DNA from 2 places in the Rhodococcus quanlei genome. Region 1 is predicted to be linked to the other one. Evidence: riboswitches for the same ligand, from Rfam matches in the RefSeq annotation. Region 1 holds a riboswitch; the other holds the start of a gene.
The links. A riboswitch is a leader RNA that binds a small molecule or an ion and turns the genes downstream of it on or off. The one in region 1 is predicted to bind thiamine pyrophosphate.
Positions count from the first base shown of each region.

Region 2: another riboswitch for thiamine pyrophosphate. It lies ahead of thiO (glycine oxidase ThiO); the one in region 1 lies ahead of ACZI8Q_RS12440 (3-oxoacyl-ACP reductase).

Region 1 covers NZ_JBUYWD010000014.1:26,442-42,089, reverse strand. The annotation lists gene ACZI8Q_RS12445 (LLM class flavin-dependent oxidoreductase) at 1-1,004, opposite strand, end outside; gene ACZI8Q_RS12440 (3-oxoacyl-ACP reductase) at 1,006-1,767, opposite strand; TPP riboswitch at 1,833-1,931, opposite strand; gene ACZI8Q_RS12435 (esterase/lipase family protein) at 1,947-2,888, opposite strand; gene ACZI8Q_RS12430 (MarR family winged helix-turn-helix transcriptional regulator) at 3,008-3,442, shown strand; gene ACZI8Q_RS12425 (organic hydroperoxide resistance protein) at 3,517-3,939, shown strand; gene ACZI8Q_RS12420 (oxidoreductase) at 3,926-4,810, opposite strand; gene ACZI8Q_RS12415 (alpha/beta hydrolase) at 4,853-5,836, opposite strand; gene ACZI8Q_RS12410 (pseudouridine synthase) at 5,928-6,881, shown strand; gene ACZI8Q_RS12405 (CYTH and CHAD domain-containing protein) at 6,952-8,511, shown strand; gene ACZI8Q_RS12400 (universal stress protein) at 8,556-9,446, shown strand; gene ACZI8Q_RS12395 (3-oxoacyl-ACP synthase III family protein) at 9,599-10,648, shown strand; gene ACZI8Q_RS12390 (beta-ketoacyl-[acyl-carrier-protein] synthase family protein) at 10,650-11,564, shown strand; gene ACZI8Q_RS12385 (fatty acid CoA ligase family protein) at 11,561-13,234, shown strand; gene ACZI8Q_RS12380 (hypothetical protein) at 13,231-13,533, shown strand; gene ACZI8Q_RS12375 (NAD-dependent epimerase/dehydratase family protein) at 13,530-14,567, shown strand; gene ACZI8Q_RS12370 (non-ribosomal peptide synthetase) at 14,614-15,648, shown strand, end outside.
Region 2 covers NZ_JBUYWD010000011.1:352,565-368,212, reverse strand. The annotation lists gene fgd (glucose-6-phosphate dehydrogenase (coenzyme-F420)) at 1-655, shown strand, start outside; gene pta (phosphate acetyltransferase) at 720-2,828, shown strand; gene ACZI8Q_RS10705 (acetate/propionate family kinase) at 2,825-4,024, shown strand; gene ACZI8Q_RS10700 (serine/threonine-protein kinase) at 4,047-6,359, opposite strand; gene ACZI8Q_RS10695 (glutamate ABC transporter substrate-binding protein) at 6,363-7,367, opposite strand; gene ACZI8Q_RS10690 (hypothetical protein) at 7,409-8,755, opposite strand; partial or broken gene ACZI8Q_RS10685 (NUDIX domain-containing protein) at 8,939-9,388, shown strand; gene thiE (thiamine phosphate synthase) at 9,450-10,169, opposite strand; TPP riboswitch at 10,196-10,306, shown strand; gene thiO (glycine oxidase ThiO) at 10,304-11,377, shown strand; gene thiS (sulfur carrier protein ThiS) at 11,374-11,616, shown strand; gene thiG (thiazole synthase) at 11,609-12,376, shown strand; gene ACZI8Q_RS10660 (ABC transporter ATP-binding protein) at 12,494-13,435, shown strand; gene ACZI8Q_RS10655 (ABC transporter permease) at 13,435-14,229, shown strand; gene ACZI8Q_RS10650 (M28 family metallopeptidase) at 14,405-15,648, shown strand, end outside.

The sequences.
Region 1 (15,648 bases):
AAGATCGTGTCGTAACGCCCGTGCGGTCCGGTGAACTCGGCCAGCGGCGGCAATTCGGGCACCGGCGCGTCGAGCTCCCACTCCGCGCAATCCTGTTGCACGAACATCGACAGCTGCCGCAGCGACTGCTCCACCGGGAGCAACGCATCGAGTTCGGCCTTCTTGGCCCGCGCCTGAGCCATCGTGGACCCGACATAGGTGACGAGCCCCGGCATGATCGTCACCGCCTCGGGGTCACGTCCGGCCGCGCGAACCCGGGCCTTCACGTCGGAATAGTAGGCCTGCGCGGACGGCAGATCGTAGGCCACGGCATAGATGCCCTCCGCGCATTGCGCCGCGAGAGCCCGGCCCTGCTCCGACGCCCCCGCCTGGAACAACACGGGACGCCCCTGCGGAGACCTCGGCACGTTCAACGGACCGTCGACGAGGAAGTTCTTGCCTCGATGTTCGATGCGGTGCACCTTGTCCGGGTCGGCGAAGAGCCCGCCCCGGTCGAGGATGATCGCATCTTCGTCCCAGGAATCCCAGAGCGCCAAGGCAACGTCGACGAACTCCGCCGCTCGTTCGTATCGTTCGTCATGCGCAGGCATGGCCTCGAGTCCGTGATTGCGCGCCTCGGCATCGAACATCGACGTGACCACGTTCCACCCCATGCGGCCGCCACTGATGTGGTCGAGGGATGCCAGCATGCGCGCCGCATGAAATGGGGTGTAGAAGGTGCTCGAGACCGTGGTGACCAGCCCGATCTTCTCGGTCGCGCGCGCCATCGCCGACAACGCGGTGATCGGTTCGAGAAACCACATCCCACCGCCCGCGGGATCACGAACCGAATGCCCGTCCGCGAAGAACACCGCATCGAGGCAGCCGCGTTCCGCCGTGCGGGCGAGGTCTTCGTAGTAGGTGATGTCCACCAGGCGTTCCACCTGTGAGTCGGGATGCCGCCACGCCGCCCCGTGATGCCCGCACCCGAAAAGAAAAGCGTTGAAATGCAAACTCTTCGACATGTCAGTCCTTGACCAGTCCGCCGTCGACGACGAGGTTCTGCCCCGTCACCGATCGAGCCCACGGCGAGGCGAAGAACAGCACAGCATCCGCGAACTCCTCGGGTGTGGTCACTCGCTGTAACGGAGTGCTCGAGGCGATGAGGTCGAAGACCTCGTCGGGTGTTGCGGCGCTGGCGTCGGTGGTGCGCAGCAACCCGCCCGACACCATGTTCACGGTGATGTTGTCCGGTCCGAGGTCGGCTGCGAGGGTGCGGGTGAGTGACAGTGCGGCCGCCTTGGCTGCGGTGTAGTCGTGGTACGGCACCACCGGGTTCTGAAAAAGGTTCGTGCCCACATTGACGATGCGCCCGAACCCGGCGGCGCGCATCCCGGGGAGTGCTGCCTGCGTGGTGTGCAACGCCGCTTTGACGCTGCCGCGTAGCTGCGAGTCGAACGCCTCCCAGGAGATCGTGTCCGCCTTCTCACGTGCGTCGCCGTTGAACGAGAAGTCCGCGAGCGCGTTGTTGATCACGGTGGTGGCCGGGGCTCCGAAGTGCCGTTCGGCGGCGGCAAACAATTCAGCCACCTGCCCAGCGTCGGTGACATCGGCTTGGATCGTGGTCGCGGTGTCACCCAGCTCGGCGACCAGCACCTCGGCTGCTTCGCGACTGTTTCGGTAGTTGACCACCACTCTCGCACCCTCACGCGCGAATGCGCGGGCAATGGCCGCGCCGAGCCCTCGGCCGGCGCCGGTCACGACGACGATCTGCTTGTCGATTTGCATCTCTCACCTTCTGTTCGGCCAGCGAGCCGGGTTCGACGTCGAGACCTCAGAAGTGGAATGCATACGACACACCACCGCGACATCCCTTCGCTGGTATCAGCCAGATCAGGTTCGACGGGTGTGCTCTCAGCCGCCCGCATCGGACGGCACCCCGTGTCACTACCGACAAGTGTATGCGCTCAGAAGGGCGCGCCACTGAAGGGAGCCGCGCGATCACACGGGACCGGCCGCGGATGTTCGGGATCGAGCGCGTTGAGTACAAAGAATGCCGCCCGCCGCGACCCGGCGATACCCGCGTGCTCGCTGTAGTCGACCTCGCACCCGTCTTGGACGAGAATGTTGTGCACGTTCTCACCGCCCGGTTGCAGACCGGACCAGTACGGCACGATCAGTTCGTCGTACTTGGTGGCGATGTTCGTGTACTCGATTTCGGGAAAGTAGTAGCCGTCTTCGCGGATCGCGCGCATGAATGACGATCCGGGATCGAGCTGAGCACATGCATGGCAGATCGGGAGGTCCTCGGGCTCGACTCCGAGCCCCCGGACCGTTCGGCCGATGACGTCCGCGCCGGCCACAGTAGTACCGTTCCATGCCGGTGCAAGCGAAACATGCTTGTCGATCTTGTCCCTGCCGCCCAGGTATTTCGCGTAATAGGCAGGAACGATGGTGCCCTGGGAGTGTCCGACGATGTCCACCTTGGATGCGCCGGTCGCGGCGAGAACACCGTCGACGAACTCGGCGAGGTCGCGAGCGCTGTCCTCCATGAGGCCCATACCCCCGACGGCTGTCATCGGCCACGGCAAACCAGCCGGCTCCCCATAAGTGAGCGCGAAGACGCAGTATCCCTCGTTCTTCAGCAGCGGAACGTAGGTGCCCCAGTTGGTCTGCTGCGATCCGCCCGTGCCGTGCACAAGCACCACCGGATTCGGATGGGCTGGCGACGGGACGCAATTGTAGTCGTTGGATCCCGGGAGAGAGCCGCCGTGATCGACCAGTTCCGGGGCAATGCCGGAGAAGAAGTTGTAGGTCACCGGCAGTTCGGTGGCGGAGGCAGTGCCGGTCCCGGCCAAAAGCAACGCTACTGCCGAGCCGAGTGCCGCGATCAGTCTCGTCTTGTGCATCAGGTGAAATTAGCAACTGCTTCCAGGGCAGGTGTGCGGTTTTCGAGATTCGAGACGAGCCCGCAACACGAGGACATTTCCAGTTGCACACAATTGAATTGCACGCTACCTTGTTGATTGTGAGCGGCAACCTCGAACTCGACCGGCAAGTGTGCTTCGCCCTCTATTCGGCGTCGCGGGCCACCACCGCCGCTTACCGCACGATGCTCGATCGCCTGGGTCTCACGTACCCGCAGTATCTGGTTCTGCTCGTACTCTGGGAGCGGGACGGCATCGGCGTCAGGGACATCGGCGAACGTTTGGAACTCGACAGCGGAACACTGTCTCCACTCCTCAAACGGCTCGAATCCCTGAACCTGATCGAACGCAGGCGACGCACCGCTGATGAACGGCGAGTCGACATCCACCTCACCGACACCGGTTCCGCCCTCCGCGCAGACGCAACCGACATTCCGGCCGCGATCGCCGAAGCCACCGGCCTGTCGAGCACCGAACTGTCCGCTCTGCGCGACGTTCTCAGCCGTGTCACCAGGTCGTTGCGGGACGCCCAATGAGCAGCCCACGGCCATCCCAGATCCACGCGAACCCAACTCCACGCGAACCCAACTCCACGAAAGGGAGAACCGACATGAAGGTCGTCTACACAGCTGAAGCCCTCGCAACAGGAGAAGGACGCAACGGGCACACCCGAACGACCGACGGACGAGTCGACCTCGATCTCGCCATCCCCACCGAGATGGGCGGCAGCGGAAACGGCGCCAACCCCGAACAGCTGTTCGCCGCCGGGTACGCCGCGTGCTTCCATTCGGCGCTGCAACTGGTGGGGCGCCAGGACAAGGCGAACGTCGGCGACTCGTCTGTCGGTGCCCGTGTCGGGATCGGCCAGACCGACGGCGGTGGATTCGGACTGACCGTCACCCTCGAGGTGTCCCTGCCGCACCTACCGCACGACGAAGCGCTCGCCTTGACGAAGAAGGCTCACCAGTTGTGCCCGTACTCCAACGCAACGCGCGGCAACATCGACGTCGCCCTCGAAGTCACCGACGACTGAATTCGTATGTGACGCCGGTGAGTTCCTCCGACGCGTCCCACAAGGATGCGGCAACCGCTTCGTCTCGCGACTTGCCGTTGGAGCCCACCCGTTTGGGATGTCCGCGCTGCTCGAACAGGCCGTCCGGACCGTAGTAGGCACCGCCCACGACGTCGGGAGCGGTGGCGGCGTACAGCATCGGCAGGGTCCCCATTTCTGCCGACTGGGCGATCACCCGGTTCGCGAACCCCATCACGGCATCCATGACCGATTCGGTGTGCCCCTGTAGATTGGTGGACGCGTAACCGGGATGCGCCGCCACCGCCTTGACCGGTGAACCCGCCTCGGACAGGCGTCGCTGCAATTCGTAGGTGAACATCAGATTGGCCAGCTTGGACTGCCCATAAGCCGGCCACCGTCCGTACTTGCGGTGCTCGTAGTTCAGGTCGTTCAAGTCGATCGCGCCGAGTTGGTGCAGCGCACTCGACATCGTGGCCACCCGGTCTGTGATCTTGTCGATCAGCAATCCGGTGAGCGCGAAGTGACCGAGGTGGTTGGTGCCGAATTGCATCTCGAATCCATCGGCAGTGCGCCGCATCGGGACTGCCATGACCCCGGCGTTGTTGACCAGCACGTCCACAGAATCCACTCCGTCTGCGAACTCACGCACCGAAGCCAGGTCGGCGAGGTCTAGTTTGCGCACCTGCGCGTTCGATCCGATGGCCGACGCGACCGCGCGGCCCTTGTCCACGTTGCGGCATGCGAGGACGATGTTGGCTCCGGCCGCACCCAGTGCGCGAGCGGCGACTTCTCCGAGGCCGCTGTTGGCACCCGTCACCACGAACGTTCGACCGTGCTGGTCTCCGATGTCCTGCGCTGTCCATTTCGTCATCACTCGAGCTTACGGACATCAGGCACTCGGGTGGGTCCGGAATCAGGCGCCGATCGATGCCTTCATCATCGGAAGCATCGCCCACAGTTGGTCCTGCCAGTAACCCCAACTGTGTGTACCGACGGGCGGGAACTCGAAGTGCGCCGGAATACCGAGGGTTGCCAATCGCACCTGGAACGCACGGTTCTGGGCGAGCGCGATCGCTTCCAAACCCATGCCGGTACCGGTGTTGAAGACGTCGATGGCAGACCTCGGTTGGTCGTGGGGACCGGGAAGACCGCTACCCGCAGAGATCCACATGGGCAAACCACGCAGCTTCGGTGCCACGACGAACGGATCGTGACGCAACCACGCCGGATCCCACGGCGGTCCCCACATGCTATCGGAGTTGTAACCGCCCGCATCGAGCATCGCGAGGCGAATCGCTTCACGCATACCGGGTGCCGACAGATTCAGGTAACCGGACATCGAACCGGCGAACGCAAACTGGTCACGGTGATACGCGGACAGAATCAGCGCGGCGTTTCCGCCCATGGACAGTCCCACCACGGCATTCTGGGTGCGGCTGATTCCGTATGTGTCGGCAAGGAAGTCGGGAAGATTCTCGGTGAGGAATGATTCCCACTTGTAGGTGTACGGCTGGTTGTTGAAATTGCTGGGCGCGTACCAATCCGCATAGAAACTCGATTCCCCGCCGACCGGCTCCACGACAGTGATCCCGTGATCGGACAACCAGGCCGCGTTGGTCTCGTGCTCCCACCCACTCACGTCGTCGGTGGCGCGGAGTCCATCGAGCAGGTAGACGGCTTTGTTGCTGCCGTTGTTCGCCAGCCAGATACGCACTTTGATATGTCCGACCCCGCCGGGAGCCGGTACCCAATGTTCACGGAGCCGGTCGTACGGGTGGGCGACGGCAGTGCCGCCGCCCACCACTACGAACGCGAGTGGCAGTACCACGACTGCAATCAGCACGTGTGCAACCACCCGCAGCCGGCGACGTGCCGACGTCCCGAGGATCCTGTCCATTTCAGCCTCCGGTTCCGCCCCGACGAACTGCGTTACCTTTCGCACGGTATTACCTGGAAGCGGGGGACTCGAGCGAGTCGACAGAATCGTTATGCGCGTTCCGCCGCTGTGCCTGGTCGACCGCCAGCTGAATTATCGTGGACGGGTGGTATCGGCACCGCTTCCCCTCCGCGACGGACTGGATCCGACGCGCTTGCGTTTACCCAATTCGACCGAGTGGTCGACCGTGTTGTCCTACCTCGTCGCACGATTCCCGCGCGACGCGGCGAGCATCCGTTCGAAGGTCGCGGCCCGCGAAATCGTCCGCCAGGACGGTTCGGCGATCACCGAGGACACACCGTTCGTGCGGCACACCTTCGTGTATCTGTACCGAGACCTCCCCACCGAAAAGCGCGTCCCCTTCGAACTGGCCGTGCTGCACCGAGACGACGATCTGCTGGTGGTCGACAAGCCGCACTTTCTCGCGACGACGCCGCGCGGCGCACACATCGTCGAATCTGCTCTGGTCCGGCTTCGTCGTGAACTCGGCCTCGTGGACATCTCCCCTGCCCACCGCCTCGACCGCCTGACAGCAGGTGTCCTGCTGTTCACGCTGCGGCCTGGTGTTCGGCGCGATTACCAGACCATGTTCGCCGAACGGCAGGTGTGCAAGACGTACGAAGCGATTGCGCCCTACGACGCGGAACTGCGTTTTCCGATAACTCTGCACAGCCGCATCCTGAAGGACCGGGGACGGCTTCAGGCCTACGAGACACCGGGCGAGCCCAACAGCGAAACCTATCTCGAACTGGTCGAGCGCAGGGGCGACCATGCGCTGTACCGGTTGACACCGACCACGGGTAAAACGCACCAATTGCGAGTGCACATGAGCTCCCTCGGACTCGGACTGGTGGGTGACAACTTCTACCCCGACTTCTACGACGTGCCGGGCGACGATTACTCGGAGCCGCTACGACTGCTCGCACGGTCGATCGAGTTCGACGACCCGATCACCGGCCGCCCGCGCACCTTCACCAGCCGTCGCACACTCGACTGGCCCCAGTGAACGGGCACTACGCCACATTCCCCCCTTATTTCCCCTGTCGCATTCCGCCGATGGACGCAACAATGGCGGCATGAGTCCCGGCACGAAGCAACCCCGCGCGAAGCGCGAGACGGAACGCAAGTACGAGGCCTCGCCCGATCGTGCGCTGCCGAATCTGTCCGGACTCCCCGGTGTCGCAGGCGAACCCGTGATCGACACGTTCGAACTGTCGGCCCTGTATTACGACACGGACGACCATCGACTGCTCGATGCTGATATCACGCTGCGGCGTAGGGAAGGCGGCGACGACGCGGGATGGCATCTGAAACTGCCCGTCGGCAGCGACACCCGCACGGAGCTACAACTCGATGCGACCGTTCCCGGCGAGGCGGGGGTCCCGGCCGCTCTCGCCGAGTTGCTCACTGCCGTCACCGGCTCCCGCAGTCTCGGTCCTCTTGCACTGATCACGACCGATCGCGAACGGCACATCCTGCGCGACGCCGACGGTGCGGCAGTGATGGAAGTGGTCTCCGACGTGGTGGTCGCCGCGGTGACCGGCAGCACGGACCACGGTGATCACGTGTGGCGCGAGATCGAAGTCGAGCAGATTCGTCAGGACCGAGACCTGGCTCAGGCGATCGAGGACCGACTCCTGGAAGCAGGGATGCCGCGCTCGACGCAGCCGTCGAAACTGCGTCGTGCAGTCGGCGGACCGCCCCGACCGGTGCCGTCCGGTGGCGATACGGCATCCGATCCCAGGGCAGCCTTGGCCGTCTACCTTCAGGAGCACACCCGAGCGCTGCTGCTCGCCGACATCGAACAACGACGCCACACGCCCGAGGCCACCCACGACCTTCGAGTTGCCGCCAGGCGGCTGCGAAGTGCACTGCAGACATACGGCGGCGCGATCCCCGACGACGACCTCGTCGCGACAACGATCGAGGACCTGAGGTGGATCGGTCGGCGGCTGGGCGAAGCCCGTGATGTCGAAGTCCAGCAGGCACGATTCGCCGAGCATCTCGAGACCGTCGACGAAGTCCCTGACCGTGACGGTGTACGTGCGCTGGCGGAGGCATATTTCGGGGTACTCGCCGAGACGGCCGAACGGGTTGCCACAGACACGATGGCCTCGTCGCGGTATCTCGGTGTGTTCGACGATCTCGCCGCACTGGCCACCGCCTGCGCAGCTGCGTCGGCCACAACCGGACGAAAGGCAGCCCGCAAGAGGGCGTCTTCGACGCTCGAACATCTCGTCGACACCATCGACTCCCGCATTCGCGCGGCGAAGAAAGCCGACGATCCGCGCGCGCGTGCCGAACAGCTGCACCGTGCCCGCAAACGTGTCAAGCGTCTTCGCTACACGGTCGAAGTCATGCAACCGACACACCCGAAGCGGGTGCGCCGCGCAGTGAACGCATACAAGGACCTCCAAAAACTCCTCGGAGACCACCAGGATTCGGTGGTTGCTCGGGGTCACCTCCTGGCCATGCTGGACGAACGCGGGTTCGCGAGGCCGGGTAGGGGCACCGCTACCGGTTTCGTCCTGGGCATGCTCTACGCACGCGAGGTGTCCGCTGCCGAGACCGACTCGGCCGAGGTCCGCGAAATGTGGACGAAAGCACGGAAGGCCACGCGCGACATCACGAAATAGCGGAGAGTGGAAGCCGAAACCGCCACACGCGGAAGGAGCCGAACATGGCCATGCCCCCCGACCCCAACGTCATCGTCGTCGGTGTCGACGGGTCCGACGCCTCGTCGAATGCGGCGCGCTGGGCCGCGGCGATCGCACACCGGACGAGTGCCACCCTGATGCTCGCACACGCGCTCCCCCAGAGCGGTGCCCTGTACAGCCCGGCAGCGGTCCTCATCCAATCGCAATTCCTCAGCCAACTTCGAGAGGACGGCGAGGCCATCGTCGATCGGGCCACCGAAATGCTCCGGTCCGAATTCCCGGATCTGGTCATCGACTCCAGCATCGGTCCGGAGTCCGCCGGCGCACATCTGGTGGACGAGGGAGACGACGCACGCATGGTGGTCCTCGGTGCGACGGGAGCAGGGGCGGTCCGGTCGTTGTTCGTCGGGTCGACGGCACTGCACGTGGCGAACCACGCAACGTGTCCCGTCACCGTGTGGCGCGGATCTGCGGGCTCGGCGATTCCCGACGACCGACCCGTTGTCGTGGGAGTGGACGGCAGCTCGCTCAGTGACAACGCCGTCACCTTCGCCTACGAGTTCGCGGGTCTGGTCGGCGCTCCGCTCGTCGCCGTCCATTCCTGGCGCGGGTCGTCCGCTTTGGGTGCCGGCGGAACCGGTGTCCTGGTGGACTGGAAAGCCGTCGAGGAGGAAGAGTCGGCACTGCTGTCCGAGGGGGTCGCCGGCATGTCCGAGCGCTACCCCGATGTTTCGGTCACGCACGTGACCGAGCAGGGTAGCGCCGCCCAGATACTGGTCGAGCACGCACGGAAGGCACAGTTGATCGTCGTGGGCAGCCACGGTCGTGGGCCGATCGTCGGCGCGTTGATGGGGTCGACGAGTCAGAATCTCCTGCACCACGCCCGGTGTCCGGTCACCATCTGCCGACGGTGATCTCCGCGCCCGCAACAACGAGGCAACCCAATCTTACTTGTGAGTAATATCTCATATTCGCTGCACAGAGGCCTGCGGTCTGTACTTCACGCGCAAACTCGTAGAGGGTGATGCCGCCCGGATACTCCCTCTCACGAGCTCAAGGAGCGGCATTGCCTCGATCCAGATTCGAATCCCTCGGTGCGTACCTTCCTTCGAGAGTGGTCACCACCGAAGAACTGATCGCCCGCCTCGCGGAGCCACCGACGTTCGATCTGGAGGCCATCACCGGCGTCACCGAACGTCGAGTCCACGACAAGAGCGCCGACAACTACGAAGACTCGTTCCTCCTCGCGATGAATGCGGTCCAGGACTGCCTGTCCCGATCCCGTTACGCCGCCGAGGATCTCGATGTCGTCATCTCCACATCGATCACCCGCTTCAAGGGTGGGATGACGGCCTACTTCGAGCCGTCGTTTGCCTCGATGCTCGCCAAGACGATCGGCGCACGGCAGGCGATCCACTTCGACCTCTCGAATGCCTGCGCCGGAATGCTCACCGGCACATACCTGCTCGACCGCATGATCCGATCCGGTGCCGTACGAAACGGACTGGTGGTGAGCGGCGAAGCCATCACGCCGATCGCGGACACCGCAGTGACGGAAATTTCCGAAAAGTACGACCTCCAGTTCGCCTCGCTGTCGGTCGGCGACTCCGGCGCAGCCGTGATCCTCGACCGCTCCGAGGACGACAACGACCGCATCGATTACGTCGACCTTCTCACCGCATCCGAGTATGCAGACGCCTGCCTCGGTATGCCCAGCGACAAGTCGGCAGGAATCGCGCTGTACACGGACAACCGCCGGATGCACAACGAGAACCGCTTCAAACTGTGGACCAACAATCAGCGTGCTTTCCTCGATGCCGAGGGACGCTCGTTCGCGGACGAAGAGTTCGATTACATCATTCATCACCAGTTCGGTGCGTCCGCGGTCACGTACATGAACGCACTGGCAGAACGTGAGTTCGGAACACCGATGCCCGAAGCTCTGAACGTGGTGGAAAAGTACGGAAACACCTCGAGTACCTCACACTTCATCGTTCTGCACGATCAACTGCAGCAGAAGAAGATTCCGTCCGGGTCCAAGATTCTCATGGTCCCTGCCGCTTCCGGCATCGTTACCGGTTACCTGTCCGCCACCATCTCGTCCCTGGAGGCCTGACATGGGCGTCGTCATCACATCCACAGGCATCAGCAATGCCACCGACACGGCGAGCGTCGTCACCCACACCGCGCGAGCAGCCCGGTCGGCCATGGACTCGGCAGACGTCACGCCCGCGCAGATCGGTGTACTGATCAACACGTGCGTCTACCGCGATTCCAACACGATGGAGCCCGCTGTGGCGGCGCTCGTCCAGAAGGAAGCGGGAATCGGTCTCGAGTACGAGGACGGCGATCCCCTGTCGTTCTCGTTCGACCTCATGAACGGCGCCTGCGGCGTGCTCGACGCGGTACAGGTCGCGTCATCGCTCTTCCTGACGGCGAGCGCAAAACACGTCCTCGTCACCTCGGGTGACACGCATCCGTCCATGACCGGCGCCGACGCACCGGAAGACTTCCCGTACGGAACAACCGGTGCAGCCCTACTCCTCGAATACACCGAGGGGCAGGACGGATTCGGCCGGATACACACCGAACTCGGCGAGGGCACCGCCGCAGTGACGGGTTGCGTCGACGCCGACACCATCGGGTCCAACGGACGCAATCTCGTCACCGTCGAACGGGACGACGACTTCGCGCAGCGCCTACTCGACGTCGCGTTGTCCGCTGCCCGTTCCGCCCTGGCCGACGACGAAGTGGACCTCTCGTCCACCGTTCTCGTCGCGTCGACCCCGGAACCGGACTTCCCGACCAAGCTCGCCGCCGAACTCGGGGTCCGCGCCACCGAGCCGGCACTCCTCGGAGAGTTCGATCGCGATCCGCACACGGCGACCCTCACCCTGACCTATCACCAGGCGGCCCGCCGCGGTGCGTTCGGCGCGTACCGGAACATCCTCTTCGTGACGGCAGGTGCCGGACCGAGCGCTGCGGCGGCCTTGTACCGAATCCCGCCCGGCGAGCGCGGGTCCGACGCGTGAGCGCGTATACCTACTGCGGTTCGATCGACCGCTTCCGCAGTTTCGCTGCGCAGAACCCGGATCGACCCGCGGTCACATTCGCGGAAGGAACTCGGCCCGGAGGCTTGCCAACATACTCGGACGTCACGTTCCGTGAACTCGACGAATGGTCCGACGCTCTCGCTCAACAGTTCGCGGACGACGGCATGGGCTCGGGCACCCGGACCATCGTGCTCGTCACTCCGGGGCCGGAGCTGTACGCAATCTTGTTCGGCCTCTTCAAGCTGGGCGCTGTTCCGGTCGTGATCGATCCCGGTATGGGACTTCGCCCGATGCTACGTTGCCTGTCGGCTGTGGAACCGCAGGCTTTCGTCGGCATTCCGCAAGCTCATGCCGTGCGAGTGCTGTTCCGTCGCACGTTCCGTGGTGTGCGCACGAAGGTGACCGTCGGCCGAAAATGGTTCTGGGGCGGTCATTGCCTGGCGAAATGGAGCCGGGTGCCGGACGATCGCGCGATGCCGGACGTAGCGGCCCCCGACGACCGTCTGCTGATGATCGCGTTCACCACCGGATCCACAGGACCTGCCAAAGCTGTGGAGCTCTCGCACGGAAACCTGGCCGCGATGATCGACCAGATGGAGACGCTGAGCGCCCGATTGACCCCGGAGGCGTCGCTCGTCACCCTCCCCATGTTCGGCGTACTGGACCTGTTTCTCGGATCACGTGTGGTCCTTCCGCCGCTGATTCCGAGCAAGGTCGGCTCGACCGACCCGGCACATGTCGTGGATGCGATCGACCGCTTCGGAGTGCACACGATGTTCGGCTCACCTGCCGTGCTCGCGCCACTGCTCGATCATGCGCGTGAACGCTCGGTGACCATGTCCTCGGTCCAGGCCGTCTTCTCGGGGGGCGCACCGGTCCCCGATCACGTGGTCACCGGACTGCGGGAGGTGCTGTCGGATACGGCGGAAGTCCACGCCGGATACGGCGCGACCGAGGCCATTCCCATGTCGTCGATCGAATCACGTGAACTGCTCGGCGACGGGCCGAGCGGCAGTCTCGTCGAGCGCTCCCGGATCGGGCACGGCACCTGCATCGGCCGGCCCGCCCCGCTCGTCGAGGCCCGTGTCGTGGCGATCACCGACGACGCGCTTCCGACGTGGAACGACGCCGACCCACTCGACGAGGGCATCGGTGAGATCGTGGTGACCGGCCCGAACGTGAGCACCCGCTACTACTGGCCCGAGGAAGCGAACACCTCCGGCAAGATTCGGGACGGTGAGCGCACCTGGCACCGCACCGGCGATCTCGGCTGGATCGACGATCAGGGCCGAATCTGGTTCTGTGGCCGTAAGGGCCACCGTGTAGAAACCCTCGCGGGAACACTGTTCTCGGTGCAGGTGGAGCAGATCTTCAACGCTGTCGACGGTGTTGCGCGCACCGCGCTGGTGGGGGTCGGCGGTAAGGGCGCTCAGCGTCCCGTCCTCTGCGTGGAACCGCGCAGCGGAGCCGACGCACCCACGATCGCCGCCGCGTTGCGTGATCGTGGTCGCGAATTCGCGCTGACGGCAACCGTAGACACCTTCCTCTTTCACCCTTCGTTCCCTGTGGACATTCGCCACAACGCGAAGATCGGCCGCGAGAAGCTGGCAGTCTGGGCGGCGAAGAGGACAGGCAAGGTGGCGCCGTGAGTACCAGAACAGTACTGCTGCGCACGATTCCGCTGCTCGGGTGGTTGTACCTCGCGTACGGCGCCGCTCGCGCGGCCGGCGGCAACCCGATTCGCCACCGTGTGCTGCGTATCGGCTGGTGGATCGACGCGTTCCTCAGCATCGTCGTCCACACGGCACAGATTCCGTCCGCAATCCGTGCGGGCGACAAACTGGGGCATTCCCGGGCGCGCACAGCGTTGCTGACCTTCGTATTCGGCCTCACGTGGTGGAAGAGCCAACCCGAACAAGACACCCGATCTGCCGAGGAGATTCGATGAAGGCACTGGTCACCGGCGCGTCCGGATTCCTCGGCGGTCGTTTGGCGCGACGACTCGTCGACGACGGTCACGACGTGTCCGTCCTGGTTCGCCGGAGCAGCAATCTGCAGGATCTGGGAGATCTGTCCCGACTGCACCTCGTGTACGGCGACCTCACCGACAAGAACTCACTCGAAGCCGCCACGCACGGTATCGACGTGGTGTTCCACAGTGCCGCACGCGTGGACGAGCGCGGCGTACGGGCGCAGTTCGTCGCCGAGAACGTCGACGCCACCACACATCTGCTCCGGTCGGCTCGCAGCAATGGCGTGGGCCGATTCGTGTTCGTCTCCAGTCCGAGCGCCCTCATGGACTACGACGGCGGCGATCAGATCGACATCGACGAGTCGGTTCCGTACCCGCAGCGCTACCTCAACTTCTATTCCGAAACGAAGGCACTGGCCGAACAAGCGGTCCTCGCAGCCGACGAGCCCGGTTTCGTGACCTGCGCTCTGCGTCCCAGGGCGATCTGGGGTCCGGGAGACCGCTCGGGGCCGATCGTGCGCCTTCTCGGTCGCGCCCACGCCGGCGCACTCCCCGACCTGTCGAACGGCCGGCAAGTGCTGGCGTCGTTCTGCCACGTCGACAACATCGTCGACGCCGCGGTCAAGGCGGCGAAATCCGACGACGTCGGCGGTAAAGCGTATTTCATCGCCGACGACGAGGTCACCGACATCTGGCCGTTCATGGCCGACACCGCACGTGAGTTCGGCATCGCCCCACCCTCACGCAAGCCGAATCCTCACGTGGTCGCTGCCGCCGTCTCGATCATCGAAACGGTCTGGAAGATCCCCTACCTCGCCACGCGCTACTCCCCGCCCCTCTCGCGTTACGTTGTCGCACTGCTGACTCGTTCGTCCACGTTCGACACCGGCGCCGCGCGACGGGACTTCGGGTACGTGCCCGTGGTCGACCGCGACACCGGTCTCGCAGAATTCAAGACCTGGGTCGACGCACAGGGCGGCGTCGCCGAGTTGACCCGACACCTCCAGTAACCCTGCCGCGCCGCATCCCCGATCCCACCTTCATCCGAGGCACCCCATGACGACCACGTCCCGCTTCCACCGCCCGATTTCCCCGACCGAGCAGCTGTATCTTGCGGGGAGATCGCTGGCGCCTCCGTTCGCCATCCAACTGATCGTCGAAGGCAGCGGAAGCATCGGCGCAGAGGAGCTGGCCACCGCGGTCGAGCGGGCGTCGGCCGCCTGCCCGGGAGCACGCCTCGTCCGCTCGGGCACGAACTGGGTGGACAACGGACGACCGCCCCACGTCGAAGCGGTCGACGGGCTGGATCTCGATCGCGGCGATCCGGGCACGAATCGCATCTTCGAGCGGCCACTCGGAACGAATGATGCTGCCACCACCGAGGTGTTGCTGGTGCGGGGCGAGCGGCCCGCCGTCGTCTTCCGGGCATTCCACGGGGTCATGGACGCGACCGGGCTGAAGACGTGGGCCGCAGACGTCTTCCGAGTCCTGCGCGGCGAGCAGCCGGTGGGCGCAGCGGATGCGACAGCGGATCACACTCTCATCGACCGGATCGGCCGGCCGAGCGAGGCGACGCGCTTGCTACCCACCTTTGCGTCCCCGCTCGGGCGCGGCGCCCCCGAGCCGGGCGAACCGAAGTTCGTGTGGAGTCGGCGCACGGTGAATGCGGCGCCCAAGGCAACGGTGGCACGCATCGGCGAGGTGCTCGCCGACGCCGCCGCCGCACCCGTGCGATTGATGGTCCCGGTGGACCTGCGCCGCCACGACCCCGCGATCCGCTCCACCGCAAACCTCGCACTGCCGCTGTTCTTGACTGCGCGCCCCGGGCAGGACTGGTCGCAGATCAATGCGCAGATGCTGATGGGTCTCGTCGAGAAGCGCGAACTGGGCGAGATGGACAACGGCGGGCTCGGCAGGTTCCCCGCCCCCTTCGCCCGCGGCGTCCTCCGAACGTTGCACGCCCTGGGCGCGCGCGGGGGACGCAACCTGGTGTCGGCCATCGTCTCTCACGCCGGGACGATCGAACTCGCCGAGTTCACGACCCCGGGATTCACCGCCACCACCGTTCGCGCTCTACCCGTGCACACCGGG
Region 2 (15,648 bases), on a different contig from region 1:
CGACGGACCCTGGCCGGAGTTCAAGGAACGCTTCGCCCGGCTGCGTGAATCGGTGCGGCTCATGCGTGAGCTGTGGCTGGGTGACCGGGTCGATTTCGAGGGCGAGTACTACACGACGCGCGGTGCCTCGATCTACGACGTCCCCGAAGGCGGTATTCCCGTGTACATCGCGGCGGGTGGTCCCGTCGTCGCCAGATACGCCGGCCGCGCCGGAGACGGCTTCATCTGCACGTCCGGCAAGGGGATGGAGCTGTACAACGACAAGCTGATGCCCGCCGTCGCCGAGGGAGCGGCCAAGGCAGAGCGGGACGTCGCCGAAGTCGACAAGATGATCGAGATCAAGATCTCCTACGACACCGATCCGGACAAGGCGTTGGAGAACACCAGGTTCTGGGCGCCGCTGTCGCTGACCCCGGAGCAGAAGCACAGCATCGAAGATCCGATCGAGATGGAGAAGGCTGCCGACGCGTTGCCGATCGAGCAGGTCGCGAAGCGGTGGATCGTTGCGTCCGATCCGGATCAGGCCGTCGACATGATCAAGCCGTACCTCGATGCCGGTCTCAACCACCTCGTGTTCCACGCACCCGGCCACGACCAGCGTCGATTCCTCGACCTCTTCGAGCGCGATCTGGGACCGCGGCTCCGCCGCCTGTGAGTGGTTGACGAGCCTGGGGACTCGTCAACCACTCACAGGCGCGAAGCGCATATAGGGTGATGACATGCCCGCCACATCCGTGAACGCAGCCGTGTCGAGTGTGTACATCGCCTCTCCCGAGGGCGATACCGGTAAGTCGACCGTCGCGCTGGGTGTCCTGCAGATGCTGTGCGCATCCGCCGCCCGGGTAGGCGTGTTTCGGCCCATCGCCCGCTCGACGGAGGAACCCGACTACATCCTCGAACTCCTCCTCGAACACACCACCGCAGATCTGACCTACGAACAGTGTGTCGGCGTGACATACGAACGAGTCCACAACGACCCGGAGGGCGCACTCGGCGACATCGTCGCGAAGTATCACGACGTGGCGCACGAGTGCGACGCCGTGGTGATCGTGGGTAGCGACTACACCGACGTCGGAAGCCCCAGCGAACTCGGCTACAACGCGAGGATCGCGGTGAATCTCGGGGCACCGGTCTTGCTCGCTCTGCGCGGCGCACGGCGAACACCGAACGAGGTCGCGCAGCTCGCCCAGATGTGCGCCGCCGAACTGTCCGCTCATCATGCCCATCTGCTGGCCATCGTCGCCAACCGGTGCGAGCCGGACGAACTCGAGAAGGTGACGGCCGCACTGGGCGAGATGCCGGTTCCGGCATGGAGTCTGCCCGAGATCCCGCTGCTCGTTGCGCCCACCATGATGGAGTTGCTCGAGGCCGTCGACGGCTCCCTCTACAGCGGTGACGCCGAGTTGCTCCACCGCGAAGGATTGTCCGTGATGGTCGGCGGTATGACCGTCGAACATATTCTGGAACGGCTCACGGACGGTGTGGTCGTCATCGCTCCTGGTGATCGATCGGACGTGCTTCTGGCGCTGGTCAATGCGCACGAGGCGGAGGGCTTCCCGTCACTGGCGGGCATCATCATGAACGGTGGGCTCGAACCGCATTCTGCGATCGCCGATCTGATGGCCGGCTTGAAACCCCGACTGCCCATTCTCGCCACGAAACTGGGCACGTTCGATACGGCCAGTGCCGCAGCGCAAACCCGTGGCCGGGTCGCGGTCGGTTCGCAGCGGAAGGTCGACACCGCGCTCAGCCTCATGGAGCAACGCGTGGACGGCTCCGAACTGTTGGGCCGGCTCGAGCTCGAGATTCCGTCCGTCGTCACACCCCAGATGTTCGAGTACCAGCTGATCGACCGGGCCCGGGCGGACCGCAAGCACATCGTGTTGCCGGAAGGAGACGACGATCGCATCCTGCGAGCAGCCGGACGTCTCCTGCAACGGCGGGTCGCAGATCTGACTTTGCTCGGTGACGAGGCGAAGATTCGTCGTCGCGCTGCGGAGCTGGGTGTCGATCTGTCTGCGGCTGCGGTACTCGATCCTCGTGAATCGGAGCATGCCGATACGTTCGCGGAGGAGTACGTGAGGCTGCGCAAGCACAAGGGCATGACCGTCGAACGTGCTCGCGAGACGATGCTCGACATCTCCTACTTCGGGACCATGATGGTGCACCTGGGAATTGCCGACGGGATGGTCTCCGGGGCCGCGCACACCACGGCCCATACCATCCGCCCGTCGTTCGAGATCATCAAGACGAAACCGGACGTTTCCACGGTGTCGAGTATCTTCCTGATGTGTCTCGCGGATCGTGTATTGGCGTACGGTGACTGCGCGGTGGTTCCCGATCCGACCGACGAACAACTCGCAGACATCGCCATTTCATCGGCGCAGACTGCCGCCCAGTTCGGCGTCGAACCACGGATCGCGATGCTGTCGTACTCGACGGGAGATTCGGGCAGCGGTGCAGACGTCGACAAGGTTCGGTCGGCAACGGCACTGGTGCGTGATCGCCGATCGGACTTGCTGGTGGATGGTCCCATCCAGTACGACGCCGCGGTGGAGCAGAGCGTTGCCGACAAAAAGATGCCGGACTCGGAAGTGGCCGGTAAGGCAACGGTGTTCGTCTTTCCCGACCTGAACACGGGCAACAACACTTACAAGGCTGTTCAGCGCAGCGCCGGCGCGGTTGCCGTCGGACCGGTTCTGCAGGGGTTGAACAAGCCGGTCAACGACCTCTCGCGTGGGGCATTGGTGCAAGACATCGTGAACACGGTGGCCATCACCGCAATTCAGGCACAGGGAGTGAACCAGGCACGGGGAGTGAAGCAGTGACCGACGCTACCGACGGAACAGTCCTCGTCATCAACTCTGGTTCGTCCTCGATCAAGTTTCAGTTCGTTCGTCCCGGCGACGGGCACACGGCCGGGTCCGGGCTGATCGAGCGAATCGGAGAGCCCGAGGGGCGAATCGTCTTCCACCACAGTGGTGGCGACATCGAGCGCACGTTGACGATCGTCGACCATCGTGCCGGCCTGAAAATGCTGTCGGACATCGTGGCCGAAGTCGGTAGGCCGTTGCGTGAATCGGGCATTATCGCGGTTGGACACCGGATCGTGCACGGCGGCAAGGTGTTCTACGAGCCGACATTGATCGACGACGCGGTGGTGTGCGAGATCGACCGCTTGTCGTCGCTGGCCCCGTTGCACAATCCTCCCAACGTGATCGGGCTCGAGGTTGCTCGGGAAGAACTGCCCGACATCCCTCACGTCGCTGTCTTCGATACTGCGTTCTTCCACTCGCTGCCGGCCGCAGCTGCCACGTACGCCATCGATCGGGAAGTGGCGAAAGAACACGACATCCGGAGGTACGGATTCCACGGCACCTCGCACGAGTACGTGTGCGGGCGTGCTGCCGCATTCCTGGACGGGGATCCTGCCGAGCTGAACCAGATCGTGTTGCACCTGGGCAACGGGGCCTCGGCATCGGCCGTCAAGGGTGGTGCGGCCATCGACACGTCCATGGGGCTTACTCCCTTGGAAGGGTTGGTGATGGGAACCCGGTCCGGCGATATCGACCCCGGCGTCGTGTTTCACCTGCGCCGCAGCGGAGGCCTCGACGTCGATGAGATCGACAATCTCCTCAACCGGCAGTCCGGTCTCCTCGGCCTGTCCGGGGTGAACGATTTCCGGGCATTGTTGAACCTGGTCGACAAGGGCGACGAGGATGCGAAGCTCGCCTACGACGTGTACGTCCATCGGCTGCGTCGCTACATCGGCGCGTACCTGGTGGAACTCGGTGGAGTGGATGTCATCACGTTCACCGGCGGTGTCGGAGAGAACAACGCCGATGTTCGTCGTGACAGCCTGGCCGGTCTCGGAAGGCTGGGAATCGTGGTGGACGAGGCCAGGAACACGGAGAAGAATCGCGACGAGCGCCGCATCTCCTCGGATCGATCGGACGTGGCGGTTCTCGTGATACCGACCGACGAAGAGCTTGCCATCGCCCGGGCGGCCGCAGAGTTCGTGTGACGATCCCGTATGGGGTCACAAGTCAGAGAAGGCTTTTCGGTCGGATAGCGTTCGCGAGATCGACGAGCGTGTAACGGTGAGTGCGCTCGGGTGCGCTGCGGGCCAATGCACGCAGCCCGGACTCGGTGCCTTTGCGGAGTCCACGCTCGGTGAACGGCACACCGAGGATCGGCTCGCGGTCCTCGGATGCGGCATGGCCGGATCGCACCCAGTCCAGTGCCGTTCCGAGGACCAGTGTTCGTATCTGCAGGACCCGACCCTCCTCGGGCGGTAGCGATTCGACCCTGGTGGCTGCGTCGCGCAGCGCGGGTTCGCCGATCTCGTTGATCGCGCGTCCGGACAACAGCGTGAGCACACTCGACATTCGGGCGGTGGTGAAGTGACGAGACGATGTCGGCACCTGATCGAGTGCCGTCAGGGCGTCGCTGATCGTGCCACGTTCGGTGAGCATGCGTGCCAGGCCGAATGCGGCACTGACGTTGTTGCGGTCGGTGCGCCACACCGTCCGGTAGTAGCGTTCGGCAAAGTCGCGCCACTGCTCCGGGTCCGGGCTCTCCCAATGCCGCAGGACCAGTTCCGCAGTGGCGGCCAGCGCAAGCTTCGGTGCCGCCTCGCCGGGCATCGCGGCCAGTACGGCTTCGAAGCTTGTGAAGGCGTTTTCGTATTCCTCGTCGATCAGGCTGGCAAGCCCGGCGTACCAATCGATACGCCAACTCGAGCCGAGTTCGGATTCGAGCTTGTTCAACAGCGCCTTTGCCTCGACCGAATCTCCCAGGTCCAGGTGGGCTTTCACCTCGGCGAGCGTCAACTCGCGGGTAAAGGACGTGTCGATGTTGCCGACGATCCGTTCGATTCCGTTCTCCCGTGCGTGCCGAATGGCATCGAGGGTCTGGTGCGGCGCGCTGTGCACCGTGGCGGCGAGCAACTGCGCATTCGGGTCGGCGGGATCGATGAGCGGGACCGGAAGGGCCGCAACCACAGAGGCGCCGCACAGGTTCGTGTCGCGTTCGAGGCCGTCGACGTAGACGTCGGTTTGCTCCACCGACTCGTCTGTTCCGAAGGTGGTTCTCTGCCTGCTGAATGCGGTGGACAGGCCGGGGTGTTCGGCACCGGTCTGCATGGACAGTATTTCGCGTAGCACCCCGAGGAGTTGCCCGGTCAGTTCCTCGGCGGACTCGAACCGGCACTTCGGGTCCGGGTTCGTCGCGCGCAGCAGCAGTCGGTGGAAGAACTCGTGCTCTGCCAGCAGTGGTGCCTCCTCGGGCTCGGGAAGCCCGTCGCGCAGACGGCCGTTGGTGGTGGCCATGTCCATCGTGAGGACGGCGAGTGTACGACCGACGGTGAAGATGTCGGAGGTCACCGTGGGCCCGGTCTCCATGATTTCCGGTGCCTGGTAACCAGGGGTGCCGTACAGGTACCCGTAGTCCTCGATGCCGGCGACGGCACCCAGATCGATGAGTTCGAGCGAGTCCTCGGTGACCATCACGTTGTCGGGTTTGAGGTCGTTGTACACCAGCCCGGTCGAGTGCAGGTAGCCGAGCGCGGGCAGGATCTCCAGAACGTACGCGATCGCTTGTTCGACGGGAAGTCGTTGCGGAAGTGGATATCCCGCCAGTACGTCCCGCAGTGAGTTACCGCCGACGTACTCCATCACGATGTACCCCATCGGAGTGCCGTCCGGCAGCGGATGCTCCACGAAATTGAAGATCTTCACGATACTCGGATGCGTGACCTCGGCCAGGAACTGGCGTTCGGCCACTACGACCGCTTGCGCTTCCGCGTCCCCGGCGTGCAACAGGCCCTTGAGTACCACCCAACGGTCACTCACGTTGCGGTCGATGGCGAGGTAGATCCAGCCGAGCCCGCCGTGAGCGATGCAACCCTGAACCTCGTACTGCCCACCCACCAGGTCGCCGGGCGACAGTGCCGGACGGAAGTCGAACTCGACGCCACATTTCTCACAGGCGCCGTGGTCGATCCCCTTCGCCGTGGCACCGGTCCGCCCGACCGGATGACTGCACTTCCAGCAGAACCGTTTACGCTCGGCGACGGTGGGGTCGTCCATCACCGCGGAGGCCGGGTCGACCGTCGAGACCATCGGCACCTCGACCAGCCCTCCACCGATCCGCAGGCGTCGACCGGTTCGCGCGACCGACGAACGCGTCGAGCGACCGGAACTTGCGGTGGAAGGATGCGTGGCGTCGGACTTGCGCTGCGCAGCCTGCGTCGTCTCGGGGCGGTGTACTGCTTGTGTCTTCTCCGGGCGGTGTACTGCCTGGGTTGCTTCGGGCCGCTGCGCCGCCTGGGTGGTTTGATCGTCTTCGTTGTCGGCCATGAGTCAGTCCTTGTAGACGGCGGTCGGAGGCCGTTCGGTGTCGCCGAGTACGGACAGCCACCGGTCGTAGAGTCTCTGCCATGTTCCGTCGTGGCGAATGCGTTCGAGTGTTGCGTTGACGAATCGCACGAGGTCGTCGCGGCCTTTGGTGATACCGATACCGTACGGCTCGGTCCCGATGCTTTCGCCGACGATCTCGAGATAGGGATCCTGCGACGCGAGACCGGCGAGGATGGTGTCGTCGGTGCTGACGGCATCGACCTGCCGCTGCTGGAGGACTACGAGACAGTCGGCCCACATGGGCACGGTCACGATGGTGGCCTCCGGCACCAGTTTCTGCAGACGGCTGAGCGAGGTGGTGCCACGTGCGACGCAGATCCGTTTGTCGGCAAGGTCGTCGAGGCCGGCGATCTCGGCGTCCTTCACCACCAGAATCCGTTGGTGTGCTTCGAGGTACTCGGTGGAGAACGCGACCTGTTCGCGGCGGTCACAGGTCATGGACATGGTCTTGACGACGATGTCCACCGTCCCTTTCTTCAGTGCCTCTATGCGGTTCGCGGAGGTGAGGATGCGGATGTCGACGCGGTCGGGGTCGCCGAACAGGTCACGCGCGACCTCCCGGGCGATGTCGACATCGAATCCTGTGACGGTTCCGGTTGCGGGGTCACGAAAACTCATCAGGTTGCTGCCGGTGTCGAGTCCGACGATCAACCGTCCACGCGCCCGGATGTTCTCGACGTTGGGCATGGCGGCGGGGTCGGTGCCCGGTGGGAACGGCCGCAGACTCGCGACGGGGTTGCCACAGTCCGGTTCTGGCGAAGTCGCACCGACCTGCGCGGGGTCGGGCGCGATACTTGCCCCGGACGGCAACGGCGGCTCCGTGTAGGCCAAGTCCGGAGCCTCGACCTGGATCGTCTCGGGTTCGCCGCAGGCGCCGACCAGAAGAGCGAGCGCGGCGATGGCCACGGCCGCGCGCTTGCGTGCCCTGGTCATGCGTGCCCTGGTCATGCGTGCCCTGGTCATGCGTGCCCTGGTCTTGCGTGCCCTGGTCACTGGTACTCCCGAAGTCGCGGCCACAAACCGACGATGATTCCACCGAACGCGATGACGGACAGCACCAGCGCACCAGGTCCGAGTGCCGTGAGTACGTCCGAGGCGCTCGAGAGCCGAGACCGGAGTTCGTTACGGGCCTCGACGATACCCTCGGTGAGTGCGTCGTCGAGTGCGGTGAACTGGGCCGTGGATCTGTCCGGTCCTGGTCCGACGGTGATGTCGGCTGCCGTCTCGAATTCTCCGGCATCGAATGCGGTCTTCATGTCGGCGTGGGAATCGGACCACTGCCTCCACGACGCGATTGCCCGTTCGACTTCGTCCTGGGACACATCGGTGTCGCTGTTCGCGTACTCGCCGAGTGTGAAGGTGAGGTGTTCTGCCTTGTCCCGGTAGGCCTCGTCGTAGTCCCCGACGGAGTCACGACGCACCAGTTTCAGTGTTTCCTCGGCACGAGCTTGCTGAGACAGGATGCGGGCCGTCGTCAGTTCGTGAAGTGGTTCGGTCCCGCCGTGCAGGGCCCGTCGCACGTCCATGGACGAGAGCAGTCCCGTACCGAGCAGCCATACCAACAACACTCCCATGGCGGCCGACCCGAGGATGAGGCCCACGTTGAGTGTTCGACGAGTTCGCCGCGCCATCAGGACCTGAGCGACGACGAGGGCGACCAGTGCCGCGAGGAGTAGCGCGATGGCCGCCCACGGTGGCTGGACGAATTCCCGCTGCGTATCGGCGACGTTCTCGGCCTGACGCGCATACAAGTTCTGTGCCATCGGCAGCAGCCCGGTCTGCATCAGCGTCGAGGCCTCGGTGAGATAGGAGGCGCCGACGGGGTGCCCACTGCGGTTGTTGGCACGTGCCGTCTCGATCAGACCCGTGTACACCGTGAAGTCGGTCGCGATCGACGCCAGGAGTCGGCGGCTGCCGGTGTCGCCGTCGGCAAGTCCGGCTGCCGCATACACCAACTCGGCGGATGCGACGCCCACCGCCTGGGTGTACTTGTCACGCACCGCCTGCGGTTCGATGCCGCCGGAGATGAAGGCAGTCGTGGCTGCGGCGTCGGCGACGGAAAATGCGCCGTAGAGGTTCTGGGCCGAGTCCGCCAGCGGCTCGGTCTCCGCCAGCAAGGTGTCGAGGGTGGACTGTCTGCTGTTCACGGATGCCGAGGTCACGATGCCGGCAGCCAGTGTGAGTACGACGAGAAGCGCCCCCAACGCGGTCAGCCGGGCCGGAGTCGAGAGCAGGAACTGGCGTAATTCCTGTCTGCGGGCCATGCGGGGGTCGGACGACTTCTCAGCGGCAGCATCCCCACCGTGCGGTTCGATGGACGGGGCTTCACGGAGCATCGCAATGTCACCCCCTCTCGTTGGGCCTACTCACCCGAGGAGCATATAAGTAGGGTCGCTCATCGAAGCGAACTATGTCGTTCCCTGCTATGTCGTTCCCTGTCGAGATCGGTCCCTGTCGAGATCCGCGAGGTCGGCTAGGGTGTGGGCACTGCAGGGTGATCGAACCGACAGGGGTAGTCGATGCGCGGTGACGGTGACGGTTGGGCGGTCAGCCCGGACGGAACTCGCCATTGGGGCAAACATGGGGCCGCAGGTCTACTGCTGCGCGCTCCGGCTGCGGACGGTACCCCCACGGTGCTGTTGCAGCATCGGGCGGCGTGGAGTCATCAGGGCGGTACCTGGGCGCTGCCGGGCGGTGCGCGCGACTCTCACGAGAGCACCACCCACGCAGCGGTGCGCGAGGCCGAGGAGGAAGCCGGCATCGAGGGCGATGCGATCGTCGTGCGTGCCGAGGTGGTGACCATGACGGTGGACGGCGGGTGGACCTACACAACCGTGATCGCCGATGCCGACAGTCAACTCGAAACGGTGCCCAACGGTGAGAGCACCGAACTGCGGTGGGTTCGGGAAGATCATGTCACGTCGTTGCCCCTGCATCCCGGGTTCGCCGACGCCTGGGCGCGGTTGCAGCAGGCGATGCTGAGCATTCCACGGGAATCCGGCGTCGATCGCTGATCGCCCCCTGCGTTGGTCAGGTCGGTCGGTTATCCCGTTCGCCTGAGACGCGGAGTCTCTCGCTGAGTGACCTGGCCGCCTCTCGAGGGTCCGATGCCGCGGTGATGGCACGGACCACGACGATGCGGGTGGCGCCGGCGTCGAGGATTTCGGGTAGGCGCGCCTCGTCGATACCGCCGATCGCGAACCACGGACGATTCGGCGCGGCGGCGGAGGTGGAACGTACGAGGTCGAGTCCTGCGGCGCTGCGTCCGGGCTTGGTGGGTGTCGCCCATACGGGGCCGGTGCAGAAGTAGTCGATGCTCTCCTCGATTGCAGCGAGCCCGGCCTGCGCCCGGTTGTGGGTGGACCTGCCGATGATCACGTCGGGTCCGACGATGTCGCGGGCGTACGGAACCGGAAGGTCTCCCTGGCCGAGATGGAGCACGTCGGCACCGGCGGCGTGAGCCATGTCGGCACGATCGTTGACGGCGACGAGTGCGCCGTGCCGATGCGCCGCCTCGGTCAGCACCGACAACGCGATCAACTCGTCCTTCACGTCCATCGGACCGAACTGCTGCTCGCCGGCCGAACCCTTGTCCCGCAGCTGAATGATGTCGACGCCACCGGCCAGTGCGGCTTCGGCGAACTGCGCCAGATCACCCTTCTCGCGGCGGGCATCCGTGCACAGGTACAACCGGGACGCTGCGAGGCGGGCACGGCGGTCGATGTCGTTGCTGCGGTGTGTGGGGGTCACGGCCATGACGGTAACCTTCGAAGAAGAACAGTTGTCACGGGAGTCCCTGGATCGCGGGGCTGAGAGGGGTCGACGCCGGCCCGACCGTCGAACCTGACCCGGATCATGCCGGCGCAGGAAGTCTAGGAGGAATTGTGGCGCGCTCGTTGTCCGTCGTGGGTGGCGGGGTCATCGGCCTGTCCGTTGCATGGCGGGCAGCACGGCAAGGGTGGTCGGTCCGTCTGTACGACGCGGCGAGCGGTTCCGGTGCGTCGTGGGTGGCGGGCGGAATGCTCGCCCCGCTGTCGGAGGGCTGGCCAGGTGAGGAGCATGTGCTCGGTCTCGGCGGCGCTTCGCTGGAGCGGTGGCCCGACTTCGGAGAGGAACTCGAGGCCGGAGCCGACGTATCGCTGTTCACCTCCTCCAGTTCGTTGACTGTTGCGCTCGACGGTGCGGATGCCGAGGATCTGCGCACCATCGCCGATTGGGTGGGCACGCAGGGGTACGACGTGGACATCGTCGATCGGGCGAGAATCCGGGATCTCGAGCCGGTGTTGGGGCCCAAGGTGCGGCTGGGGCTGCTGGCCCGCTCCGAACTGGCGGTCGACAATCGCCTGCTTCTCGTTGCCCTCCGAGAGAACGCTCGGGCGGCCGGCGTGGAATTCACGGAAGAGAACGTCCACGATCTCGACGACCTCACCACGGATCAGGTAGTGCTGGCGGCAGGGTTGGCGGCACCAAGGCTGTGGCCGGGACTGCCCGTGCGGGCGGTGAAGGGGGAGATCCTCAGATTGGGTACCAGGCCGGGTGTGACGCCTGCGCCGACCCGTACGATTCGAGGCACCGTTCACGGCCGTCCCGCATACCTGGTGCCGCGTGCGAACGGGATCGTGTTGGGTGCCACCCAATACGAAACCGGCGAGGACACTCAGGTCACAGTGGGAGGAGTCCGTGACCTCATAGCGGATGCCGAGGCGCTGATGCCGGCGATCGGTGAGTACGAACTGAAAGAAGCGGCAGCAGGTCTACGACCGATGACTCCGGACAACTTGCCACTGATCGGCCGATTGTCCGATCGTGTTGTAGTGGCTGCAGGACACGGACGAAACGGCATCCTGCTGACACCGGTCACCGCTGACGCGGTGGTGGCGTTGTTGGACGGGAGCACACTCGAGGAGGCCGAGTGTGCGAACTCCGAACGATTCCGGAACGTAGTGAGGAAGCGATGAACGAACAGAATGTGGGACGAGTCGGCGGCATGACCATCCCCATCGGGATCAGCGTCAACGGCACGGACCACGAGTTGACCGAGCCCACGACGGTGCTCGAGCTGCTCGAGCGATTGGACCTGCCGACGAAGGGCGTGGCGGTTGCGATCAACGGTGAGGTCTTCTCACGTGCCCGTTGGTCGGAAACCGTCGGTCGTGGCTGGGAGATCGAAGTTCTCACGGCGGTGCAGGGTGGGTGACACCGCGACCGGTGACCCCGGCAAGTTCACGATTGCAGACCGGGTTTTCGACTCCCGGCTCGTCATGGGCACCGGGGGCGCCGTCAATCTTGCCGTCCTCGAGGAAGCGCTCGTTGCTTCCGGCACCGAGCTGACCACTGTGGCGATGCGTCGGGTCGATGCGACCGGTCGAACGGGAGTACTGGATCTGCTGCGGCGCCTCGGCATCGCTCTGCTTCCCAACACGGCGGGATGCCGTGGCGCCGCCGAAGCTGTTCTCACCGCACAGCTCGCACGCGAAGCTCTCGAGACGAACTGGGTGAAACTCGAGGTCATCGCGGACGAGCGGACGCTGCTGCCCGACGCGATCGAGCTCGTCCGCGCGGCCGAACAGCTCGTCGACGATGGGTTCGTGGTGTTGCCGTACACCACCGACGACCCGGTTCTGGCTCGCCGCCTGGAGGACGTCGGGTGCGCGGCGGTCATGCCGCTCGGTTCGCCGATCGGCACCGGCCTGGGCATCTCGAATCCGCACAACATCGAGATGATCGTGGAGGGCGCGGAGGTTCCCGTCATCCTCGATGCGGGGATCGGCACCGCGAGCGATGCGGCTCAGGCGATGGAACTGGGATGCGACGCAGTTCTCCTTGCTACCGCAGTCACTCGTGCCAACGACCCGGAGATGATGGCTTCGGCGATGCGCGGGGCGGTCGCTGCCGGGTACCAGGCTCGTCACGCGGGCCGCATACCCAAGCGGTTCTGGGCGCAGGCCTCGTCCTAGGGGGTTTTCGGGGGATCCTCGGGGGCACTGTTCGGGGTGACTGTGGTACCGCAGGACTACTAGTGAACAGCCCCACGGCCGATGCGCGGGCCCCGCATCCTTGGCATCCTTGTCGGCATGATCGAAGTCAACGGATTGACCAAGACCTTCGGGCAGACGAAGGCCGTGGAAGACCTGACGTTCACCGTGAAGCCAGGCATCGTCACCGGCTTCCTCGGGCCGAACGGTGCGGGTAAATCGACAACCATGCGGATGATTCTGGGGTTGGACAGGCCGACCGCCGGAACCGCACTGATCGACGGTAAGCACTATCGCGAATTGCAACAGCCTCTGCGGACGGTGGGTGCGCTTCTCGATGCCAAGTGGGTTCATCCCAATCGGTCCGCACGCGCTCATCTTCAGTGGATGGCGGCCGCCAACTCGATCCCGAAGAGCCGGGTCGACGAGGTGCTGCATCTCGTCGGGTTGACCGACGTCGCGGGCAAGAAGGCCGGCGGCTTCTCTCTCGGCATGTCCCAGCGTCTCGGTCTTGCCGGTGCTCTGCTCGGTGACCCCAAGGTGCTGCTGTTCGACGAACCGGTCAACGGGCTCGATCCGGAGGGCATCGTCTGGATTCGCAAGTTCATGCAGCGTCTCGCTGCGGAGGGCCGCACGGTTCTCGTGTCCAGCCACCTGCTGTCGGAGATGGCCCTGACCGCCGAGCACCTCGTCGTCATCGGGCGTGGCCACCTCAAGGCGGACACCTCGGTGAAGGAATTCGTCGACATGGCCTCCGAGTCCACGGTCCGGGTACGCAGTCCACAACTCGACGCACTGCGTAGCGCACTCACCTCGCAAGGACTGACCGTTCGCGACGAAGGATCCGGCGACGTACCCGCCCTGCTCGTGCTGAATTCCAGCACCGAGGCGATCGGCGCGATCGCGGGAGCCCAGGGCGTCGTCCTGCACGAGTTGTCGTCGCAGCGGGGGTCGCTCGAGGACGCATTCATGAAGTTGACAGGAGACGACGTGCAGTACCACGCCGAAGGCGTCGAAGATGTGATGAGGGGAGCCCTCTGATGGCTGTTCTGGCTGCAGAACGAATCAAGTTGACCACTACTCGGTCGCCGTGGTGGTGCACCGCCATCATCATCGTGCTGGGGCTCGGTCTCGCTGCGGTGATCGGGTGGTCTGCGAAGCTGGGCCTCGAGTCGTACCAGGAACAGATCGCCGCCGGGGAGGATCCGGGATTCGATCCCTTCCTGCCGACACTCGCGGATGCCGTGGGCGGCGTGTCCGGCTTCGGCGTGCTCGTGCTGATGATCCTTGCCGCACTGGCCGTGACCAGTGAATACCGTTTCGGAGTCATACGGACGACGTTCCAGGCGATCCCCAACCGGGCGTCGGTACTCGTCGCCAAGGCCGGTCTGATCGGTGTGGGTGGCGCGCTCTTGACCCTTGCGCTCACGTTCGGCGCATATGCGATCGCCAAGATGACCGCAGGTGACGAGGCGGGCGCAGCGCTCACCCTGTCCGGTAGCGACGCCTGGCGTGCGATCTACGGTGTACCGATCTTCGCCTTGTTGTGTGTGGTGCTGGCGGTCGGTGTCGGTGCCCTCGTGCGGCAGTCGGCCGCCGCGATCGCGCTGCTGCTGTTGTGGCCACTGCTGATCGAGAGCCTGTTCGGCCTGTTCGGTGAGATCGGCCGGAACGTGCAACCGTTCCTGCCCTTCGCCAACGCGAACCAGTTCCTCGGGGTGCCGCAGGGAATCGACTTCCATTGGGGTCCATGGGGCAGCCTCGTGTACTTCACGGTCTTCGTCGCGGTCGTGTTCGGTGAGGCAATCGTGGCTGTGAACACCCGCGACGCCTGACGAACACGCCCGGGACACCCCGGGCCACTGCAGGCGACTACAGTACTTTCGTCCTCCCGCCCTGTGCAGACGTACGTCGGGAGGTCTGCACAGGGCAGTGCGGGAAGACGAAAGCCGGTGGCCGGTGCGAAAACCATTCGCACCGGCCACCGGTGTCTTGCGTTAGTCTCGGCCGATGCGATTACGGGGAGTCTTCACGGTCGGTGTGGCAGGAGCGCTTGCTCTCGCAGGATGTTCGTCCGGTGACGACGAGACGCCGGTGCCGGTCGACGCACACGTGCTGGCGGAGTCGGTCACGATCGATTCGGTGGTGGACCACCTCGAGAAGCTCGAAGAGATTGCGGCGGACAACGACGGAAACCGGGCAGCCGGCACTTCCGGCTACGCCGCCAGCGTCGACTACGTCGCGCAGACCCTGCGTGAGAGCGGGTTCGATGTCGAGACGCCCGAATTCGAGTACCACTCCTTCGATGTGAAGTCGGAGCAGTTACGCGCTGACGGCCAGGACATCGAGGTGCAGGCACTTGCGTACTCGCCCTCGACAGGCCCGGACGGAATCACCGCACCCGTCGTGGCGGTACCCGCAGACGAGACCCCCGGCTGCGAGGTCACCGACTACGACGGACTGGACGTCACCGGCGCCGTGGTGGTCGTGGATCGTGGCGTGTGTCCATTCGCGGACAAGCAGAAGGCCGCAGCCGAGCGCGGAGCCGCCGCCGCTGTTGTCGTGAACAACGAAGAAGGGCCCTTGGTCGGAGGGACGCTCGGCACCCCCGACGCGGGCGAGATACCCGTCGCCGGCGTGAGCAAGGACGATGGCGCGGACCTCGTCGCTGCCGACGAAGTGACGCTCACGCTCGAAACCGAAACGACGACCTCGACGGGCCGCAACGTCATCGCGCAGACCACCACCGGATCCACCGACGACGTGGTCATGGTGGGCGCCCACCTCGACAGCGTGCCGGACGGCCCCGGCATCAACGACAACGGAACAGGTGTCGCCGCCACGCTCGAGACGGCGTCGCAGCTCGGCGGCAGCCCGAACGTGCACAATGCCGTCCGGTTCGCATTCTGGGGCGCAGAGGAACTGGGACTGCGTGGTTCGACGGCGTATGTCGAAAGTCTGACCCCGGAGCAGAAGTCGGACATCGCCCTGTACCTGAATTTCGACATGCTGGGATCGGAGAACCCTGGCTACCTCGCCTACGACGGTGACGACTCGGATGCGTTCGGTGCGGGCCCGGGACCGAAGGGTTCGGCCGGTATCGAACGCACCTTCGTCGACTACTTCGAGAGTGTGGGCGTCGAAGTCGACGGTACCGACTTCGACGGACGCTCCGATTACGGCCCGTTCATTGCGGCGCAGATCCCGGCAGGTGGCGTGTTCAGTGGGGCAGACGGACAGAAGACCGCCGAACA